4 regions of the Paenibacillus thiaminolyticus genome follow, and region 1 is predicted to be linked to each of the others. Evidence: predicted binding sites of a transcription regulator. Region 1 holds the regulator's gene; each other region holds the start of a gene.
What was found. Region 1 encodes Rex, which represses fermentation and respiration genes when NADH is low (regulators of the CRP and FNR family bind a similar motif). Its sites were predicted from a motif close to TTGTGAAATATTTCACAA; they were not measured.

Region 1 (5,329 bases):
TGAAGCCGTCAAGCATTTGGAAGCGGCGGCATCGATAAGGCCGGACCATATCGACAGCCGCATTTATTTGGCCATGAGTTATTTGCATCTGGGCCGGAATCAGGAAGCGGGACATCATTTTCAACTCATCATTCCTCTGACCGAGAGCAAATGCCTCAAAGCGATCGCTTACAATGCCTTGGGATGCATCAGCGCCGAGCAGCGGGATCTTTCCAAAGCGAAGGAATACTTCAGCAAAGCGCACCTGCTTGATCCTTCACTGCCAGAGCCTGTTTTGAACTTGAAAGCGTGTCTGTCGGATGGCGATCATTTGCAATATGGCGGTGAGTGGATTCACATGCCGTAACCAGAGAGGGAAACCTGTACGTAAAAATACGCACAGATGTTTCCCTCTGTGCATTTCCAAATGACCGATCATCTGTTATGCTAAGAACAGAAACGGTGAGAGGAATTAACAGATAATGAGATTTGCTGTGTTGGATTTTGAGACGACGGGCAATCAGCCCAGCGATGAAATTATACAGATTGGCCTTGTCGTTCTGGGGCATGATCTGAACGTAGAACAACAATACCACACCCTGGTCCGTCCGACGGTAAGCATACCCGAATTCATTACCAATCTTACCGGCATCTCCGACGGGGATGTTCAGGATGCGCCAGATCTGGACGAGGCCATGACCGGGATGGTGCCGCTGCTGAGCGACGTTGTCCTTGTGGGCCACAATGTAGGCTTCGATTACCAATATTTGCGCCAAGCGCTGGAGCAGACCGGTTATTTGCCGTTCACCGGAAGGATATTGGACACGATTGAGCTGCTTCGCATTTTGTTCCCTTCGCTTCCTTCCTATCAGCTAGGCTCCGTAGCTCATGATTTCGGCATTGCCCATGACAGGCCTCATCAGGCGGACAGCGACGCGCTTGCGACGGCGGACATCTTCCGCCGGTGCATGGAAGCTATTGATGACCTGCCTCTGCTTACGCTGCAAGGCATCGTCGATGTGTTCGGGGATCACGAGGAGCGGGATTTGAAGTGGCTTCTGGCGGAGAAGCTAACTGAACGGGAACGCAATATGGCCAGCTGGGAGGAGGAAGGCTATTTCCCCCACCGTCAGCTGATGCTCAAGCAGGACGATTGGACCGACACGCCGCCGCCCCGCGACGCGTCCGCGGACAACCCGCTGTCCGGCAAGTCGTTCCGCCATTTTCTGGATGAAGTGAAGCGGCGAATGGAAGCGATGCTTGATCATTACGAGCCCCGCGCTTCGCAGGAGCAGATGTTCAACGAAGTGATGGAATGTCTCGATCAGGACAAGCATCTGCTGATTGAAGCCGGGACGGGAACCGGCAAGTCGCTCGGTTATTTGCTTCCGGCCCTGTATCAGAGCGTTCTTCATGAGAAGAAGGTGGTCGTCAGCACCCATACAATCAACCTGCAGGAGCAGCTGAGACAGCGCGATGTGCCGCTTCTGGAGCAGATTGTTCCTTTTTCGTTCAAGGTATCGCTACTAAAAGGGCGCAGTCACTATTTGTGTTTGCGTAAATTTGAACATAAAATAAGTAACAGAGAGTTCGTCCACGCAAGAGATGACAGCATTACAGCGGCGCAGCTGCTCGTGTGGCTTAGCCGGACGGAGCATGGAGATGACGAGGAGCTTCATCTCGTTCACAAAGGCCCCGAGTTCTGGGATTCGGTATCCAGCGACAGTGATTCGTGCCTGAACCGTTCCTGTCCTTGGTTCCGCCGCTGCTTCTATCACCGGGCCAAAAATAACGCGAACCTCTCCGATATCGTCATTACGAACCATTCGTTATTATTTACCGACGTGATGGCGGACCATCGTCTGCTGCCAGGCTATGAGCATCTCGTCGTTGACGAGGCGCATCATTTCGAGGAGACGGCCGGCAAGCACTTGGGGACGAATTTGCAATATTTTTCACTCATTCACCCGCTCACCCGGCTGTTCAAAGACAGCAAGAGCGGCGCTCTTGTCGTCCTTCAACAGCGACTTCGGTTGTCAGGCCATGAGAAAGCGCTTATCTGGGCCGAAGGGATCGACAAGCTGCTGCAGCAGATCGTCGACGTGAAGGAACAATGGGATCGGCTGCATGACATGCTGTATCAGCTGCTTCCTTCCGGGGAAGCCGGGCAATTCGAGGGCGGGCAGGCGGTGCTGCGCCTCCCGGCCGGCGAGCGTCCGGAGAGCTGGCCCGAGGCGGTAGAGCTGGAGAAATCGATCCACACCCGTCTCAGCGATATTGTGCGCTCGGGCGAGAAGCTGGTCAATGAGTGGAAAGAGGCCGATGACGACGAACTGGAAGGCGTCATCGTCGATATTAGCGGGCTTCTGAAGGATGTAGGCCTGGTCCGCGACGATTTCCGGCTGTTCATGCAAGGATCGGATCCAGAGACGGTCTACTGGATGGAGGGCAACACGCAGTTCAAATTCAAGTCGCTGCAGATGTATGCCGTGCCCGTTGACGTGAGCGAGGCGTTGAACCGTTATTTCTTCGAGCCGAAGAAGAGCGTCATCCTCACTTCAGCCACATTGTCCGTAGATAAGTCCTTCCAGTTCGTGCAGGAGCAAATCGGGCTGATGGAGGCTGCTAACGACGGCAGGCTGCATACGGTCATTCTGCCTTCCCCGTTCAATTACCGGGAGCAGGCGCTGGTCGTTATCCCGCGCGATTTCCCCAGCGTCAAAGGATCATCCGACGCGGTCTTCAATCAGACGCTCGCGAAATCGATCGGGGATGTAGCGCTCGTCACGCGCGGCAGAATGCTCGTCCTGTTCACCTCGTATCGTATGCTCCGGGATGTATACGAGCCGCTGAAGGAGGCGCTGAGCGCGAGCGGCATTCAGGTGCTGGGCCAAGGCATCGACAGCGGGAACCGCAGCAAGCTGACGCGCCGCTTCCGGGAGCAGCCGGCCTCCGTGCTGCTCGGTACGAGCAGCTTCTGGGAAGGGGTCGACATTCCTGGAGACGCGCTGACCTGTCTCGCCATTGTCCGGCTGCCGTTCCAGCCGCCGAACCATCCGCTCGTCGAAGCCAAATGCGACCGGCTGAAGCGCCAGAAGCAGAACCCGTTCCGCAAATATTCGGTTCCGCAGGCGGTTATCCGCTTCAAGCAAGGCTTCGGACGCCTTGTGCGGACCGCTCAGGACAAAGGCATCGTCATCGTGTACGATACACGGGTCATTGAGACGAGCTACGGCAAACATTTCTTATATTCGCTTCCTGGGCCGAAGATGGAGCACATGGCCAATGTGCAGCTGGTGCCCAGAATCGAAGCGTGGTTAAGCGAGCACGAAAAATAGGCGTGTAAGAGCGATGAGGGGGCAACGAAATAGATATGAAAACGTTGAAAATATCAGAAGCTGTCGTTCGCAGACTGCCGGTTTATTTACGTCATCTGATGGAACTGAAGCAGCGAGAGGTTCTGACGGTTTCTTCACAGGATTTGGGTCAGAAGCTGGACCTCAATCCCGCCCAGATTCGCAAAGACTTGGCATATTTCGGCGATTTTGGACGCAAAGGAATTGGGTATGACGTCTCTTACCTGATTCAACAAATCCGCCATATACTGAAGCTGGATCAGATTATTAATGTCGGTCTCGTCGGAGCGGGGAAGCTGGGCCATGCATTGTGCAACTATACGGCATATATGAAGGACAATATGCGGATTGTGGCTGTATTCGACCAGCTGGAGCCGAAGGTAGGCACCGAGATCAACAATCTGCGCGTACAGCCGATGAGCGAGCTGGCGGACACCGTGCGCGAACATAAAATCCGCATCGGAATCATCACCGTACCCGCCTCGGAGGCGCAGCATGTCGCGGAGCAATTCGTCGACGCGGGAGTGGAGGCAATCTTGAACTTCGCTCCGGTTATTCTTCGCGTCCCGCCTCACGTGCGGGTGCATACCGCCGATTTTACGACGGACATGTTCAGTCTGGCCTATTATTTATCCGATGAGAGAAAGGAAGCTCCGGTAGAATGACGACGAAACTTATTATTAGTAACGGGAACTTTGCGTCACTTCGCCCAGGCGCGCAGCACACGGCGGTTACAGGTACGATGGTCATTGAAAATGACATGATTGTCTATGTGGGAGAACATTTGCCGCAAGAGCATGATACGCCCGAGGCGATGCGGATCGACGGCAAGGGGCTGTTCTTCATTCCGGGGCTCATTAATACCCACGGCCATGCGGCGATGTCGCTGCTGCGCGGCTATGGCGATGATATGGTGCTCCAGACGTGGCTGCAAGAGAAAATGTGGCCGATGGAAGCAAAATTCACTGCGGAGGACGTCCGTTGGGGGACGGCGCTCTCGGTTCTAGAAATGCTGAAAGGCGGGACGACGACATTCGTCGATATGTATGACCATATGGATGAGGTGGCCAAGGTCGTCGAGGAATCCGGCATGCGCGCCTGCCTGATGCGCGGCGCGATCGGTCTATGCCCAGAAGACGTGCAGGCAGCGAAGCTGCAGGAAGCCGTTCAATTCGCCCGCGAGTGGCACGGCAAGGCGGACGGCCGCATTACGACGATGCTGGCTCCGCACGCTCCGTATACATGCCCGCCGGGCTTCATCGAGAAGTTCGTGCAGGCGGCGCATGATCTCGATCTTCCGCTGCATACGCATATGTCGGAGACCGCGGCGGAAGTCGCCCAGAATGTCGCGGACTATGGGCTGCGTCCCGTCGCTCATCTGGAGAAGCTCGGCTTCTTCTCGCGCCCTTCCTTCGTGGCGCACGGCGTTCATCTGACCGATGAGGAGATCGAAGTATTGGCTCGCCATGACGTGGCCGTCTCCCATAATCCGGGCAGCAATCTGAAGCTGGCTTCCGGCGTGGCGCGGGTTCCGGAGCTGCTGCGCGCCGGCGTAACCGTATCGCTGGGAACCGACGGGCCGGCAAGCAACAACAATCTGGATATGTTCGAAGAGATGCGCTTGGCTGCCCTGATCCATAAGGGTGTATCCGGCGATCCGACGGCGGTTCCGGCGGCCGAAGCGATGCGTATGGGGACGCTGTACGGAGCGCAGACGCTCCGGGCAGAGAAGCTGGGTCTGCTGGAAGCCGGCATGAAGGCGGATATCGTGGCGGTCAATGTGAACCAGCCGCATTTCGTCCCGCATACCGACTTCGTCTCGCATATGATTTATTCCGCTTCCGCCAAAGACGTCGCTCATGTATGGGTCGACGGGCGCCAAGTGGTTAAGGACGGCCAGTGCCTGACCTTGGACGAAGAGCGCATTCTCTATGAAGCCGAGCGGTGCTTCGAGCGCCTGCTCGAGCGCTGACGGGAGGAGCGCATGGCCAGAA
Region 2 (5,329 bases), 2.3 Mb from region 1:
CCGACAGCCTCCCGCACGGTCAACCGTTCATGCACTGTATCCTCCTGACGGATCCAGCTGATGTGGGCCCTCGCTGCGGGAGAGTGGAGGGGAAGGCCGTTCCAGCTTACGGTTCCGGTAGACGTGGCAGCGGTGCCGGCCAGCACATTCATGATGAGCTGGCCTGTGACATGGTTGCATTGCACGGCCAGGCATTGGCCCGGCTGTACCGTGACATGGAGCGTATCCAGGAGCGTCGAATTGCCTTGGGCGACATAGAGATGGTCGAGAACGAGTCCGCCCGATCGGGCAGGGGAGTCAGGTTTCATTAATTTCACGCCTTTTCATTGAATCTTCTTCAATCGTCATATCCAATGGCAAGCTTAGCAGCTTCGGGCCAGGACACACATTCTCCATCATAGCGTATTTTTCGTGAACGGGAGTAAAGGATCTTGGGGCTGAAGCCGATGGAAAAAAAGTATGCGATTTTCGTAAATATTCGGATTTGGGCTTACTTTTCTTTCTGAACCCTATGGATTTCTTCCCTTTTTACGAAAAAATAACGAACGATAAAACAAAACTTCGTTGACACGTTCGGCTAAATTCGTTACAATATCCATGTCGTCCCCTTGGGGGAGCGGCAATAAAGTTGATCACAATGTTGGCATTATTATTCCTGTTCGTATATTCCCGGAGATAAGGTCCGGGGGTCTCTACCAGGAGCCGTAAATTCCTGACTACGAGCGGTGTGCTTCCGCATACCCGGGTGAAGTCAGGATTTTTGTCGTCCAGAAAAGGAACGGAAATTTCGTCATTCGCCCCATTCAGATTCATACAACGTGTTATGAACGAGGAGGATCTTGATCTTATGAGCAAGTATGATGTCATTGTCGTTGGTGCAGGGCCTGCGGGAATTTTTACATGCTATGAGTTGACGTTGAAAGCCCCCGGCCTTAACGTTTTGTTAGTGGACAAAGGCCATGATATATACCGGCGGAGCTGTCCGATTCTGGAGGAGAAAATTCAATTATGCCCTCCGGCTATCGGCCGCAAAGAATTCGCCGGATGCTTGCCCGCCTGTTCCATCACGAACGGCTTCGGCGGAGCCGGCGCCTACAGTGACGGCAAATTCAACATTACGACCGAATTCGGCGGCTGGCTGACCGATTATTTGCCGCCGTCGCAGGTGCTCGACCTCATTCAATACGTGGACCGGATCAATTTGGACCACGGCGCTACGACGAATATAACGGACCCGACGACGGATACCGTGCGCCGGATTGAACAGCAGGGATATGCGGCAGGGCTGAAGCTGCTGCGTGCGGAAGTCCGCCACTTGGGGACGGAGCAGAACCTGGAGATTTTACAATCGATTTTTGAATACTTGAAGACGCGGATCGAAATGATGCATAAGACCGAAGTGGCGGATCTCGTAACCGTGAAGGAAGACGGCCGCCATGTCGTGAAGGGCATCGAGCTGAAGGGCGGCGAGACGATTGAAGCCGATCGCGTCGTTGTCGTGCCGGGACGGGACGGCTCCGCCTGGCTGACGGAGATTCTGAAGAAGCGCCGCCTGAAAATGTACAACAATCAGGTCGACGTTGGCGTGCGCGTCGAGACACCGGACGTTGTCATGCGCGAGATTAACGAGCATCTGTATGAAGGAAAATTCATTTTCAACACGTCTGTAGGCACACGGGTGCGCACATTCTGCAGCAATCCGTCCGGACATGTCGTGGTGGAGAACCACAGCGGCATTATGTGCGCGAACGGTCATTCCTACAAGGATCCGAAGCTCGGCTCGAAAAATACGAACTTCGCTCTGCTCGTATCGCACACGTTCACGGAGCCGTTCGACAAGCCGAACGAATATGCCCGCGAAATCTGCAAGCGCGCCAACGATCTGTCCGGCGGCGGCGTCATTGTGCAGAAGTACGGCGATATTCTACGCGGGCGCCGTTCTACCGAGAAGCGCATCCGGGAAGGCTTCCTGGAGCCGACGCTGCGCGAGGGGGTCCCAGGCGATCTGGGCCTCGTGCTGCCATACAACACAATGAAGAGCCTCATCGAAATGATGGAGGCGCTGGACAAGGTAACGCCGGGAATCGCTTCCGAGCATACGCTGTTTTATGGCGTCGAGGCGAAGTTCTACTCCGCCCGCCCGAAGCTGGATGCGTCGCTCGAATCCGAGATTGCCGGACTGTACTGCGGCGGCGACGGAGCCGGCGTCACCCGCGGGCTGGCGCAAGCCGGGGCAGCCGGAGTTCATATTGCCCGCAGCATTATCGGCACAGCATAATGGATATATAGAAGTCCGCGGCCGCAAGGTGCGCGGGCTTTTTCCGTTCTTGCGGCGTCCTGACTTGTTCCACGATATGTTGTTAGATTGTTAATTTTGAACATTACCTTGTGACAAAATGCACAACCTCGGTGCGGAAGCTTCGATACAATGAACTTGCATCTTTGGCATCTGCCTGGAATACGGCGCCTCATTCCATAGGGTGTGACGCTTCCGTCCATCCGGGAGGATGCGATAATATGCCAGCAAGGTACTTGCAGTGCAGGAGGTAATGCAGTATGGCAGGATACTTGAAGCCGCAGGAGATTGCGGCAGCGACAGTGGAGACAGGGGCGTCCAAGGCCCGCAATCCGCTGTCGGTCATGGTGATATTGGGATTTCTGGCAGGCGCGTTCATCGCGCTGGGATACTTACTGTATATACGGGTGACGGCTGGCGCGCCGCCGGAGTGGGGAACAATCACGGGGCTTATCGGCGCTTCCCTCTTCCCGATCGGGCTCATCCTCGTCCTGCTGGGAGGCGGAGAGCTGCTGACCGGCAATATGATGGCGGTCCCATTGGCCCGGATGAAGGGCCGGATTACGACCGCCGAGGTCGTTCGCAATCTGATCGTCATTACGTTAAGCAACTTCTTGGGCGCGATCTTCGTCGCTTACTTCTTCGGGCATATCGTCGGTCTGACCGCCGATGGCGTCTATCTCGAGAAGACGGTGTCCGTCGCCGGGCACAAGCTGGAAGAAGGCTTCCTGCAAGCGTTCGTCTCCGGTATCGGCTGCAACTGGCTCGTCGCGCTGGCAGTGTGGCTGTCTTATGGCTCCAAGAGCTTCAGCGGCAAAGTATTGGGCATCTGGTTCCCGACGATGACGTTCGTGGCCATCGGCTTCCAGCACGTGGTGGCCAACATGTTCGTCATTCCGGCAGCCATCTTCGAAGGCTATTACAGCTGGGGAGAATATATGATGAACTTCATCCCCGTCTGGCTCGGCAATCTCACCGGCGGTGCCGTCTTCGTGGCCGGCGCTTACTGCCTGGCCTATTTGCGGCCGAATCCGGATCCGGCCTTGCCGGCGCAGACTTCCGGAACGCGCGCATCCGCTTCTGCTGTTGTAACGGCTTCTGCTGCTTCTGCTTCATCAGCGGCTCCAGCTACGTCGGCTTCCCCCTCGGGCAGCCTTGACCACTCTGTCACGGGATAAGCTTCCGCTCGCGGCATATATCGAACCAGGTCCGTCCGGGTCGGGCCTGGTTTCTTGATCCTTGCGCCGTTAAGGAGATGGCCGGTTCGGGGGAGTTGCCCCGCTTTATTTTTCTTGGGTAGGATAGGAAATTGCATAAAATCCGGATATCATGATAATAATTATCATTATCACATAGAAAAAAGCAGCCCGGCAAGGCTGCTTGGACATACCTTAAAGTTTGGGCTCGAACGTTTTACAGTCAGTTTCTTCGGAGTTGCTTGCTTGTCTGCCTTGACGATTCACGACATAAATAGAAGAAGCGTTGCATTTGTTTCCGGCAGCCCAATATTTGCAGCTGTTCACTTCGCACAGCACGTCTTTAGCCATTGTGTGTCACCCCCTTTGCAATAGGATTGACGGGATCCGGGCGGTTCTATACGTCCGGCCGCTGCAATGACTGCCTCAAGACATGGATCGGCAAGCCATGTCTTTTTTGGCATGTCCCTGAAAAAACGGCGAGGGAGCGTTGATGAGCAGCCCTTGCACAGGCTGGAATCTTTAACGGTCCGTTTTTTTGATCGACTTAGGCATTGTGGGCTGGGGAAGCCCTGATTCCGACTTTGCTCCACTATGCCGATGGCTCAGGGGCGTAAGCCACCACTTGCAGTCTTATGGTCATTATCCCAACAGCTCAGGCGTCAAGCTGAGTGCTGGGGATAGTGGAACAAAGGGGCGGGTAGAGGCCTAGCGCTCTTTATTGCCATTATCCCACCGGCTCAGGGGTGCAAACTGAGTGCTGGGGATAGTGGAACAAAGGGGCGGGTAGAGGCCTAGCGCTCCTTATTGTCATTATCCCAACAGCTCAGGCGTCAAACTGAGTGCTGGGGATAGTGGAACAAAGGGGCGGTAGAGCCCTCGCGTTCCTTATTGTCATTATCCCAACAGCTCAGGCGTCAAGCTGAGTGCTGGGGATAGTGGAACAAAGGAGGCGGTAGAGCTCTCGCGTTCCTTAGCCCCCGCAGTTTCTAAAACCGTCCTCCCCACGACTCAGCGGGCATATCTGGCGTGTATTTTGAACAATGGGTGACGCCTGCGGTTGCATAACGGGATCGATAGCGCTATCCTAATCACATCCTGCCGCTTACACTGACCCGAACGGTGCAGATTTATACAACTAGAGGAGGAACACGACGATGCAGATTCTTTTCAGTGGCGATGTTGACCGCTTCATGCCCGGTATCCTGGAACTGCGGGAGCTGCTTAATGTGGAAATAAGTGAGGGAGGGAATCCCGCTCCCGATGCAGTAGCTATACAGGTTGAGCAGGCCACCGGGGAGTTAACGGTGTCCTGGGACGGAGGCGCCGGATTGATCCGCTATGCGGAGCCGATCCATTTTTTCCGGGGGCTGGGCCGGTTCGTGGAAGCTTATCGCCAGGGTAGGGCGTTCCATATTGTCGAGCAGCCGCAATTCACGTACAACGGTGCGATGATCGATGCTTCGCGGAACGCTGTTCCCCATCTGGCTATGCTGAAGGAATTGCTGCGATCGATGGCGCTGATGGGCCTGAACGGCATCATGCTCTATACGGAAGATACGTACGAGGTGCCGGAGCGGCCCTATTTCGGTTATATGCGCGGACGGTATACCGCAGACGAGCTGCGGGCCATTGACGATTATGCGGCCCAGTTCGGCATCGAGGTGGTGCCGTGCATTCAGACGCTGGGGCATCTGGCCCAGGCGCTGAAATGGGATGAGGCCGAAGAGCTGCGCGATACGGAGGATGTGCTGCTGGCCGGGTCCGAGGCTACCTACCGCTTCATTGAGGATATGATCGCGGCCGCCTCGAAGCCGCTCCGTTCGAACCGGATCCA
Region 3 (5,329 bases), 250 kb from region 1:
CCGGGCATGCACCCGGTACATGCCCGGAGCGAGCACGGTGTCCGGCGTCAGGATCAGCCGCTCCAGCTCCCGCCCGCAGCGGACGGAGAGCTCACTGCGCCACAGCACCTCGCCGTCGTCCGCCGTCAGCTCGACGCTTGCCTGCCAGACGACATCCGCTTCCGCGGCGTCGGCCACGCTTCGACGAGAAGCGGCCAGCGGGCCGCCGGCGCCGTAGCTGGCGCGTGCCGCGTGCAGCAGCTGCGTCTGCAGCGTCAGCTTCGGGCGCTCGCCCGGCTCATAACAGGCCCGGCCCGGCTTCAGCCACCAATCGCTGACGCCGTACGAGCAATAGCGGGCCCAGGCGAGGAGTGTCTCCGCTCCCGCCTGCTCGAGGAACTCTGCCGTCAGCGGCTGGTTCACGAACAGCCATCGGGTGCCGGCGAATTCGCCCTTCGTGTTTTCGAGCAGCACGACGGGCGCGCCCACCTCCCGGCCGTCACGATCCAGCGCCGTGACGAGCGGTATGATGTGGGCATCCATCGGGCCGGCGGAACCATGCTCGCCGGGACAGTCGTCGTGCCGGGTCACCCAGAGCACGAAGCTGCAGGTTGGCGAAGCCGGCCATAGCGGTGCCGCCTGCTCGAACAAGGGGCGCTCCACGTTGGCGGCGAAGCGCTCGAACCGGTCCGCCTGCACCGGCATGCACTCGTGGATGCGAAGACGCTGGTGATAGGCTGTCTGCTCCGGCTCCGCCGTCCAGCCGCTGCCGTCGCGGTAGACGGGAATGCGGAAGGGGGAGCCGCCCGCGCTGAGCAGATGTCCGCCCCGTTCGAGGAACGCGGCGATGGACGTCCACGCGCTCTTCGGGAAGTACGGGGCGTGCAGGTTGATAAATACGCCGTCCTGCTGCGCGTCAAGTGCTTCGGCGAGACGCTCCGCTTGCACGATATTCCATTCGGAGGCGAGACGATCCCGCATGCCGGAAGGGAGTGCGTTGCTGGCGGACGGGAAGCTTGGATCATATAGACATACATAAGAAGTCTTCATTATCGTATCTCCTTTAAATAAATGCGCGTTCAAAAGGCCGCAGCGGGCATTTCGAACAACCTTTTAATTTGAAATTCTTGAGTTGATGCTGTTCCCATTATAGGGGAAGCCGGGAGGGCTGTCTTTATAGGAAATTCCCGTTCGCGATTGGAGAGGAGGCGCAAAAAGCGGTACGGGGCTTGCGGCGCGGGGAATGGGGAGAGAAGCAAGTACAGCAGCAAGTGTAGTGGTGAGTGCAGTCGCGAGTACAGTATAACGGCAGAAATGCAGTGGAAAGTGCAGGGGTAAGTAGGATGAGGGCAGTGAAATTACGGTGGTAAGTAGCAGTAAAGTAAGTACAGTGTAAGTACAGTGTAAGTGAAGTGTAAGTGAAGTGTAAGTGAAGTGTAAGTGCAGTGTAAGTGCAGTGAAAATTCGGTGGCAATGGCAACGGGAAAGGCCCCCGGAGCACATATGGAGCGGCCACAGTCAAATGTGAACAAACGAGAGGAAAACCGCCACATTTGGTGTGCGTGTAATCACTCGATGCCCTTCCAGCCTGAGGTATGATCCAGGTAGAAAAGTATGTGAAAAAAGTAACAATATATGAATGGATTTCGGATTGTGACAAGGAGGGACCATCATGGAACGAAAATGGCGGCTGGCCGTCGTAGGCAACGGCATGGCAGGCATCAATACGGTGGAGCAGTTGTTGAAGCTGACCGATCGTTGTGACATTACGGTGATTGGGGAGGAACCACATCCCAACTACAACCGGATTCTGCTGTCTTACGTGCTGGAGGGCAGCAAGAAGCTGGATGATATCGTATTGAATCCATATTGGTGGTATGACGAGGCCGGCATTACACTGCTGGCGGGCGAGAAGGGGGAGCGGATCGACACGGAACGCCGCGTCGTCCTGACCGATAAGGGCCGCGAGGTGCCGTATGATCGGGTCATCATCGCGACCGGATCGACGCCGTTCCGGCTGCCTGTCCCCGGCGCGGACAAGGAGGGCGTCGTCGGCTTCCGCAGCATCGAGGATTGCGATCGCATGATTGCCGCAGCGGGAACGTATAAGACGGCAGCCGTCATCGGCGGCGGCTTGCTCGGCCTGGAAGCGGCGAAGGGGCTGGTTCAGCTGGGCATGGACGTGACGGTGGTCCATCTGCCTGAATATGTGATGGAGCGCCAGCTCGATATGACCGCGGCGCGCCTGCTTGAGCAGGAACTGGAACGCCAAGGCATCCGGTTCGCGCTCGGCAAGCAGACGGTGGAGATTACGGGCGGCGAGCGCGTCGAAGGCCTGCGCTTCAGCGACGGGACGGAATTGAAGGCGGAGTTCGTCGTCATGGCGGTCGGCATTTGCCCGAATATCGGCATCGGCCAGGCGAGCGGCCTCGACGTGAACCGGGGCATCGTGGTGGACGACTGCCTGCGGACTTCCGCCGAAGACGTATATGCCGTCGGAGAGTGCACGGAGCATCGCGGCGTCTGCTACGGGCTCGTCGCTCCGCTGTTCGAGCAGGGGGCGGTGCTGGCGAAGACGCTCGCCGGCGTGGAGACGAAGCCGTATGAAGGCTCGGTCTGCTCGACCAAGCTCAAGGTGTCCGGCGTTGATGTCTTCTCGACAGGCATTTTCCTGGAGACGCCGGAATGCACTACCCTGACCTTCCATGACGGGTGGAAGCGCACATACCGGAAAATCGTGCTCCGGGATAATATCATCGTCGGCGCCGTGCTGTTCGGCGATACGGATGATGGCGCCAAGCTGGAACGCCTCGTGAAGCAGGGGGCGGCGATGACCGACGAGCTGTACCAGGAATTGACGGGTACGGGAGGCTGCTGCGGCTCGAAAGCGAATGCGGCCGCCGAATTGGCGGATGACGATATCGTCTGCGGGTGCAATGGCGTGACCAAAAAGATGATTATGGACGCCATCGCAGACAACGGCCTGACGACGCTGGAGGAAGTCAAGGCCTGCACCGGCGCATCGCGCTCCTGCGGCGGCTGCAAGCCGCTGGTGGAGCAGCTGCTCCAGCATGCTCTCGGCGACGGCTTCGAGGCAGGCGCCGTCAAGCAAGGCATCTGCGGCTGCACCGAGCACTCGCGCGACGAGATCGTCGCGGCGATTCGGGAGCAAGGGCTCCATACGGTTCACGAAGTGATGGCGGCGCTCGAATGGAAGCAGCCGGAGGGCTGCTCAAAATGCCGTCCCGCGCTGAACTACTATCTCGGTATGATGTGGCCGGAAAGCTACCGGGACGAGAAATCGTCGCGCTTCGTGAACGAGCGGATGAACGCCAATATTCAGAAGGACGGCACCTACACAGTCGTGCCGCGCATGTACGGCGGCATGACCTCGCCGGAAGAATTGAAAAAAATTGCGGATGTGTCGCTTCAGTATAATGTGGAACTCGTCAAAATGACGGGGGGACAGCGGATCGATCTGATCGGCGTGAAAAAAGAAGATGTGCCGAAAGTGTGGGAGGCACTCGATATGCCGTCGGGCTATGCCTATGCCAAATCGCTGCGCACGGTCAAAACCTGCGTAGGCTCCCGATACTGCCGCTTCGGTACGCAGGATTCGCTGGCCATGGGTGCGCTGCTGGAGCGCAAGTTCGAACGGATCGACTATCCGGCCAAGTTCAAAATGGCGGTGAACGGCTGCCCTCGTAACTGCGCCGAATCCTGCACGAAGGATATCGGCATCGTCGGCAATGACGGCGGCTGGGAGATCTATATCGGCGGCAACGGCGGCATTAAGCCGCGGCTGGCGGATCTGCTGTGCAAGGTCAAGACGGATGAGGAGCTTGTGGAGACGACGGCGGCTGCCATTCAATATTACCGCGAGACGGCCAACTACTTGGAGCGGACTTCGGAATGGGTTGAGCGAATCGGGCTGGACGCAATCCGGCGAACGGTCGTGGAAGACAGCGAGGAGCGCAAGCGGCTCGTTGAACGGATCAACATCGCTCTGGCCCAGGCGGAAGACCCATGGAAGCAAGTATTGGAGCAGCCGGATTTGCGGAGCAAGCTGTTCGAAGCCGTTAGTTTGGAGCAATAGCGGAGAGGAGGAGACGAGCATGGCCAAATCAGTGGACGGAGCGTTTGTGGCCGTAGGAGAGATGGATCAGTTTTTGCCGCGAGTGGGTCGCGTCGTGCGGATGAATGGAGCAGCGGTTGCAGTCTTCCGGACGGAAGGCGGCTGGTATGCGCTGGAGGATCGGAGCCCGCATCCGAAGGGCGGCCCGCTCAGCGAAGGAATCGTATCCGGACATTACTTATATGATCCGCTGTATGATTGGAAGATCGATCTTCGCGATGGCCGCGTCCAGGAGCCGGACACCGGGCAGGTAAAGACCTATCCAATCAAGGCGCAGGACGGCATCGTGAAGATTGCGGCAGGCGGGGCAGGCCGGGACGGAAGCGCGGACAACATGTAACAGGCAAAAGATCCATTAGCGGGATAGAGAAGAGAGGGGTTGAGATGCGATGTTCAAGGGATCCCTGGAAGCCGTCAATGAAGCGGTAGAAGCGAAGAAGAAGCTGATGCAGTCGGGGCTGCTGCGTTATATCGTGTCGGCGATGCTGGCAGGCGCCTATGTCGGCTTCGGCATTATGCTTATTTTTACGGTCGGCGGAAGCTTCAAGGCGGCAGGTTCTCCTGCCGTGCCGCTGGTGATGGGCATGTCCTTCGGGATTGCCCTGACCCTGGTCATATTTGCCGGCTCCGAGTTGTTCACGGGGAACAATATGCTGTTCACCGTCAGTTCCTTGTCGGGAAGGACGCCTTGGCGGACGACGTGGGCGAACTGGGGCATCGTCTTTCTCGGCAATCTGCTCGGTGCGGTTCTGTTCAGTCTGCTCATTCGAGGATCGGGCGTGTTCGGCGCCGCACCGGCCGATCATCTGCTGTTCACGGCAGCGGCTGCGAAGATGAAGCTGCCGATCGATCAGCTCTTCTTCCGCGGCATTCTGTGCAACTGGCTCGTCTGTCTGGCGATCTGGACGGCGATGCGCGCCAAGGAAGAGATCGCCAAGCTGGTATTGATATGGTGGATGCTGTATGCCTTCATCGCCACTGGATTTGAACACAGCGTAGCCAATATGTCGCTGCTGACGACGGCCTTGCTGCTGCCGCAGCATCCGGAGACGGTGACGATCGCGGGGTGGCTGCATAACATGATTCCCGTGACGCTGGGCAATATCGTTGGCGGCGCCATTTTCGTAGGCATGGCTTATTGGTTCATCAGCCCGGTGCGACAACGGCAATAACGGCACATGAGCGTGGCGCATTTCTGCAGATTGTGAGTCCATT
Region 4 (5,329 bases), 740 kb from region 1:
AACCCTATCGTAACATACTTTCCCGTGCTCCAGCGACGTTTTTTCACAGGGTACGGTCTTCAATCCCGTTCCGCCATTCGCCTCAATTCCGCATGCGCTGACTGGGCCCGCTCCTCCATGCGCTGCGCGCAGGCATCAATCTGTGCCAGCTGCTCCTGATTATGCGCGATCGCCTGCAGAAGCTGTTCGAAGCGCCCGCAGGCCGCCTCTACCCCCGATGCGGTCATTACGACCTGCTCCCTGGTGCGCTCCCCCGTCTTCACGGCCTGGTTCAATGCTTGAACCATCTGGGCCAGCGTCTCTTCGATCTGGCCGGTCGCCGCCTTGGTCAGCATGGCCAGCTTGCGCACCTCCGTGGCGACGACCTGGAAGCCCAACCCGTGCTCGCCGGCGCGGGCCGCTTCAATCGACGCGTTCAGCGCCAGCATATGACACGAATCGGACCAGCCGCGGATGACGCCGATAGAATCGGCCACAGCCTGGGTATATTGTCGCAGATGCTCCATTTCCGCCGCTTGATCGTTCACCTGCCCGTATACTTGCTGAAATGCGGAGGACACATCGTCGAGCGAAGTCTTCCCGGCCAGCGTCTTGTCCATCATTGCGGACGCGTGCAGCTTGCCTTCCGCAGCCGCCTGCCTGACATATCCGGTCTCGCCCTTGATCGAATCGAACGCATGGAGCGTCGAATGCAGAACCGCCTTCTCCTTGCGCTCTGCATTGCGGCGCACGCGATTAGAGAGCTCGGACAGCTGCTTCGCAGACAGCACGCCGGCATACTGCCCTCCGCTAGTTATAATGAGGCTGTCATACATCCGTTCCTCCGGGCGGGCCCCCGCCAGTTCTAGCAGTTGGGCCGCATCCGTCCCCCATTCGGCGCAGGCCATGTCCCGATCCGTCAGCCGCGAGACCGGCTTCTCATGATAGAGCGCAGGGGAGAACCGCTTGCTCATCCGCTCATGGAACCGTTCGCGCATTACGATCCCGATTGGCTGCCGCGCCCCGTCCACGACAATAAGACAGCGCAGCGAGGAATCGGACAGGAACATGTCCTCGACGTCCTCGATCGGAGTCCGCGGATCAATCGCCGGAGCGGCATGAACCAAATCGTCGTACTCCGAGACAGCACCACGATGTGTGATCTGCGGAGAACCCGGGTTAATGAGAGATAAGATCGGCATCGTCATATAGCAGCACCCTTTGCGTTAATATTGTAAATCTGCATCTTTCGTCCTAATGTAGCACGGGAATGTAAACGGTTGGCCCAGGCTATGTAAAGAGTTTGTAAAGGCAATCGAACGCGGAAGTTGATGCGGACAAACATTTGTAACACCTTGTTCATCGCTCTATCACAATTGTTGTGAAAATTATCACACCATTTGAGTACGATATAGGTAAGTCTGTGATATGGATCATAGACAACATTCCAGCTTTATGAAGATTGCACAACGAAAGGGGTATCTGTCGATGGAATCGGACAATAAACAGGCAAACCGGATTCAAAAACAAGAGAAGTGGCTTATCGTTGTCTCCCTTGCAGTGGGCATCATTATGCTCCTCTCGTTCATACGGCGTTTTTTCTAACGCGGTAGGTTGACTGTTCACAACGTTCTGAAAATACGGCATTGCATTTCTGTTGAGGAGGGAAAGAGGACATGTACTCGTATGACCCGGTATTGTTCAGCCGCATTTTGACCGGCTTGACCTTGTTCGTGCATATTATTTACGCGACCATCGGCGTTGGAGTGCCGCTCCTGATCGCCCTGGCGGAATGGATCGGCATTAAGCGCAATGACCCGCATTATTTATTGCTGGCCCGCCGTTGGGCCAGGGGCTTCACCGTAACGGTAGCTGTCGGCGTGGTCACCGGGACCGCCATCGGGCTGCAGCTCAGCTTGCTGTGGCCGAACTTCATGAAGGTCGCCGGGCAAGCGATCGCGCTCCCGTTATTTATGGAGACGTTCGCCTTTTTCGTGGAGGCGATATTTCTTGGCATTTACTTATATACATGGGATCGCTTCAAAAACCGGATGTACCACTTTTTGCTGCTTGTTCCAGTAGCGATCGGATCATCGGCCTCGGCCTTTTTCATCACAACCGTGAACTCATTCATGAATTCGCCGCAGGGCTTCGACTGGGTCAACGGGCAGATGACGAACATCCAGCCGCTGGCGGCGATGTTCAATCCATCGATGCCAACGCGGGTGAGCCACGTGCTCGTGACCGCGTATGTCACCAGCGCCTTCCTGCTCGCGGCCATCGCCGCGGTCTCGATGCTGCGCGGACGCAGCCATGTGTACTATAAGAAGGCGCTGCGTCTGACGATGACGTCCGCCCTTATCTTCGCAGTCGCTTCGGCCGCCATCGGCGATCTGTCCGGAAAATATTTGCATGAATACCAGCCGGAGAAATTGGCTGCCGCGGAATGGCACTTCGAGACGAAGGACAGTGCGGAGCTGATTCTTGGCGGCATCTTGACGAAGGACAATGAAGTGAAGTTCGCGATCAAGATCCCGTTTGCGCTGAGCATTTTGGCGGGAGGGACGCCGGATACCGTCGTCCAAGGGCTGAATGAGGTGCCCGAGCATGAACGGCCGCCGCTGCGGGCCACACACTATTTCTTCGATTCGATGGTGTTCATCGGAATCTTCCTGACCGTCGTCTCGCTCTGGTACGTCGTCTGGCAGTACCGCCGCCGCAAGACCGGCAAGCCAATCAGCCGCCTGCTTCTGTATGCGATCGTGGCCGGAGCGCCGCTCGCCTTCCTGGCGATTGAATCAGGGTGGATGTTCGCGGAGGTCGGACGGCAGCCATGGGTGCTGTGGAAAATCATGACCGTCGAAGAAGGCGCGACGACGTCCGAGCATGTCGATACGATGCTGGTGCTGTTCACGCTTCTCTATCTGGTACTCAGCGTTACGGCCGTCAAGGTGCTGCGCAGCATGTTCCGCCACAATCCGGCCGAAGCGGAATTGGAGGCGAACGGCATGGAAGGGGGCATGAAGCGATGAATTACGAACTGCTCGGGATGACCGTGCTGTGGATTTTTCTGTTCGGCTACCTGATCGTGGCGTCGATTGATTTCGGCGCCGGGTTCTTCAGCTATGTCAGCACGATTACAGGCAAACGGCATATCATTCACAATATTATTGAACGCTACTTGTCGCCAGTATGGGAAGTGACGAACGTGTTCCTCGTCTTCTTCTACATCGGCCTGGTCGGATTTTTCCCGGATGCGGCCTATTATTACGGCACCGCCCTGCTCGTGCCTGGCAGTATCGCCGTCATCCTGCTCGCTGTCCGCGGCTCCTATTATGCCTTCAGCAACTATGGGGTCAAGAACAACCGGATTTATATGTTTTTGTACGGGGTGAGCGGCTGGCTAATTCCGGCTGCGTTGTCCACCGTGTTGGCTATCTCGGAGGGCGGATATATTTCGGAGGAAGGGGGCAAGGTGACCTTCCATGTCGGCAAGCTGTTCACCAATGTTTATCCGTATTCGGTTATTTTCCTCGCCTTGGTCAGCGTGCTCTATATTTCGGCCATGTTCCTGACCTACTACGCTGCCAAGGCGGAGGACAACGGGGCGCTCGAGATTGTCAGGAAGTACGCCCTCTTCTGGTCGGCGCCGACCATCTTGGCGAGCCTCTTCGTCTTCTATGCGATTCAAGATCATAATGCGGAGCACTTCAACAATATGATTACGAACGCCTGGATGTTCATCCTGTCGTTCCTGTTCTTCCTGATCGCCGTCTACTTGGTCTGGAAGCGCCGCAATTACGGCTGGGCCTTCCTCTGCGTCGTGCTGCAGTTCGGGTTCGCCTGGTTCGGTTACGGCGCGTCCCATTTGCCGTATGTACTGTATCCGTACGTCAACATTTATGACAGCTTCACCAATCCGGCGATGGCGACGGCTCTGATTGCCGTATTTATCCTGGGCCTGCTCGTCCTGATCCCGTCGCTGTTCTTGCTCCTGCGCTTGTTCCTGTTCGACGCGAACTATGTCAAGGGCAAGAAGACCCCACGATAAGGAGGTACAGACATGACGAATTTTCTTATATTTGCGGCGCCGCTCCTTATCGCGGCCTTGTCCATCGCGGCCGTATTCTGGTGGGGAGCCCTAGCGAAGCCATATGAGGATTAAGCGTCGCGCTAGCGAAGAGAACGCATGACGGCAGCCTGCTCTTCGGAGCTGGCTGCCGTCGTTGCCTTATCCAGACAAAAAAAGAATCCATCTCCCAGTCGAAAATGGATTGTGCGCCTTATTCGTCGGTGCGGTGGGCCTTCTTATGATGGACCAATTTGTAACCGACGCCCCGAATGGAATCGATCTGGACAGAGCGCTGGTTCATCTCCAGCTTCTTGCGCAGCGAGCTGACATGGACATCGACCGTCCGCTGTCCGCCGATGTAATCGAAGCCCCATACCGCATTCATCAGATCGTCCCGGGTAATGACCATGCCCGGGCGCTGGACGAGGTAGAGCAATACTTCGAATTCCTTCGGCCGCAGCGGGATCAGCTCCTGATGCAGCGTCACTTCATACTTCTCCGGATAAATGCGCAGATCGCCAATCGCAATGACTTTGTCGTCCGCATCTTCCTGCTCGATCGGCTCGTCGCTCGATGCGCGGCGCAGCACGGCGCCGACGCGCGCGAGCAGTTCTGCCACGCCGAACGGCTTCGTAATGTAGTCGTCCGCCCCGCACTTCAAGCCCTGCACGACTTCTTCCTCCGCATTACGCGCCGTCAAAATGATGACGGGCGTGCGGACACCAGCTTGTCTCAGCTTGGACAGCACCTCGAATCCGTTCATGCCCGGCAGCATAATATCCAGTATAATGAGGTCGAACTTGCGGTGCAGCGCCACCTGCAGCCCCTGGGAGCCGTGGTCGATCACCGTCGTATCGTACCCTTCCAAGGTCAGATTATATGACAATAGCCGCGCCAATGTCGGTTCGTCTTCGATGACTAATACTTTTCGTTCAGACATAATTATCCTCCGAAAGTCAATTCCTATCCCTTGTGCCTCTACCGATTCACGCTTAACTCGCAACCATATCGTAACATACTTCCCCGTGCCGCGGCGACGTTTTTTTCACTGCGGCACGGAGGCAGGGCGGGCATGGCAAGTTGATACCCGCGCTTATTGCTCTGACCCGCCCGGCGACCACTCCTGAAGCACGGGAAGCTCAATGGTGAAGGTGGTGCCTACGCCCAACTCGCTCTCTACCCGGATCGTTCCTCTGTGCGCATCGACGAGATGCTTTACGATGGAGAGCCCCAGCCCCGTGCCTCCCGATACGCGGGAGCGAGCCTTGTCTACCCGGT

Region 2: the regulator Rex is predicted to act here: its motif matches at 2,387-2,404, upstream of FLT43_RS15405 (formate/nitrite transporter family protein).
Region 3: the regulator Rex is predicted to act here: its motif matches at 1,594-1,611, upstream of nirB (nitrite reductase large subunit NirB).
Region 4: the regulator Rex is predicted to act here: its motif matches at 1,359-1,376, upstream of FLT43_RS08575 (cytochrome ubiquinol oxidase subunit I).

The regions. Positions count from the first base shown of each region.
Region 1 covers NZ_CP041405.1:1,153,038-1,158,366, reverse strand. Annotated here, with positions in the region: gene FLT43_RS05170 (tetratricopeptide repeat protein) at 1-346, shown strand, start outside; gene dinG (ATP-dependent DNA helicase DinG) at 462-3,317, shown strand; gene FLT43_RS05160 (redox-sensing transcriptional repressor Rex) at 3,353-4,000, shown strand; gene FLT43_RS05155 (amidohydrolase) at 3,997-5,307, shown strand; gene FLT43_RS05150 (DUF5590 domain-containing protein) at 5,320-5,329, shown strand, end outside.
Region 2 covers NZ_CP041405.1:3,451,243-3,456,571, reverse strand. Annotated here, with positions in the region: gene FLT43_RS15415 (LytTR family transcriptional regulator DNA-binding domain-containing protein) at 1-308, opposite strand, end outside; purine riboswitch at 640-739, shown strand; gene FLT43_RS15410 (NAD(P)/FAD-dependent oxidoreductase) at 848-2,278, shown strand; gene FLT43_RS15405 (formate/nitrite transporter family protein) at 2,557-3,474, shown strand; gene FLT43_RS15400 (DUF1540 domain-containing protein) at 3,688-3,843, opposite strand; gene FLT43_RS15395 (beta-N-acetylhexosaminidase) at 4,650-5,329, shown strand, end outside.
Region 3 covers NZ_CP041405.1:1,401,403-1,406,731, reverse strand. Annotated here, with positions in the region: gene FLT43_RS06335 (alpha-amylase family protein) at 1-1,029, opposite strand, end outside; gene nirB (nitrite reductase large subunit NirB) at 1,652-4,075, shown strand; gene nirD (nitrite reductase small subunit NirD) at 4,095-4,454, shown strand; gene FLT43_RS06320 (formate/nitrite transporter family protein) at 4,504-5,286, shown strand.
Region 4 covers NZ_CP041405.1:1,888,095-1,893,423, forward strand. Annotated here, with positions in the region: gene FLT43_RS30490 (methyl-accepting chemotaxis protein) at 60-1,187, opposite strand; gene FLT43_RS08575 (cytochrome ubiquinol oxidase subunit I) at 1,656-3,011, shown strand; gene FLT43_RS08580 (cytochrome d ubiquinol oxidase subunit II) at 3,008-4,030, shown strand; gene cydS (cytochrome bd oxidase small subunit CydS family protein) at 4,043-4,144, shown strand; gene FLT43_RS08585 (response regulator transcription factor) at 4,263-4,991, opposite strand; gene pnpS (two-component system histidine kinase PnpS) at 5,145-5,329, opposite strand, start outside.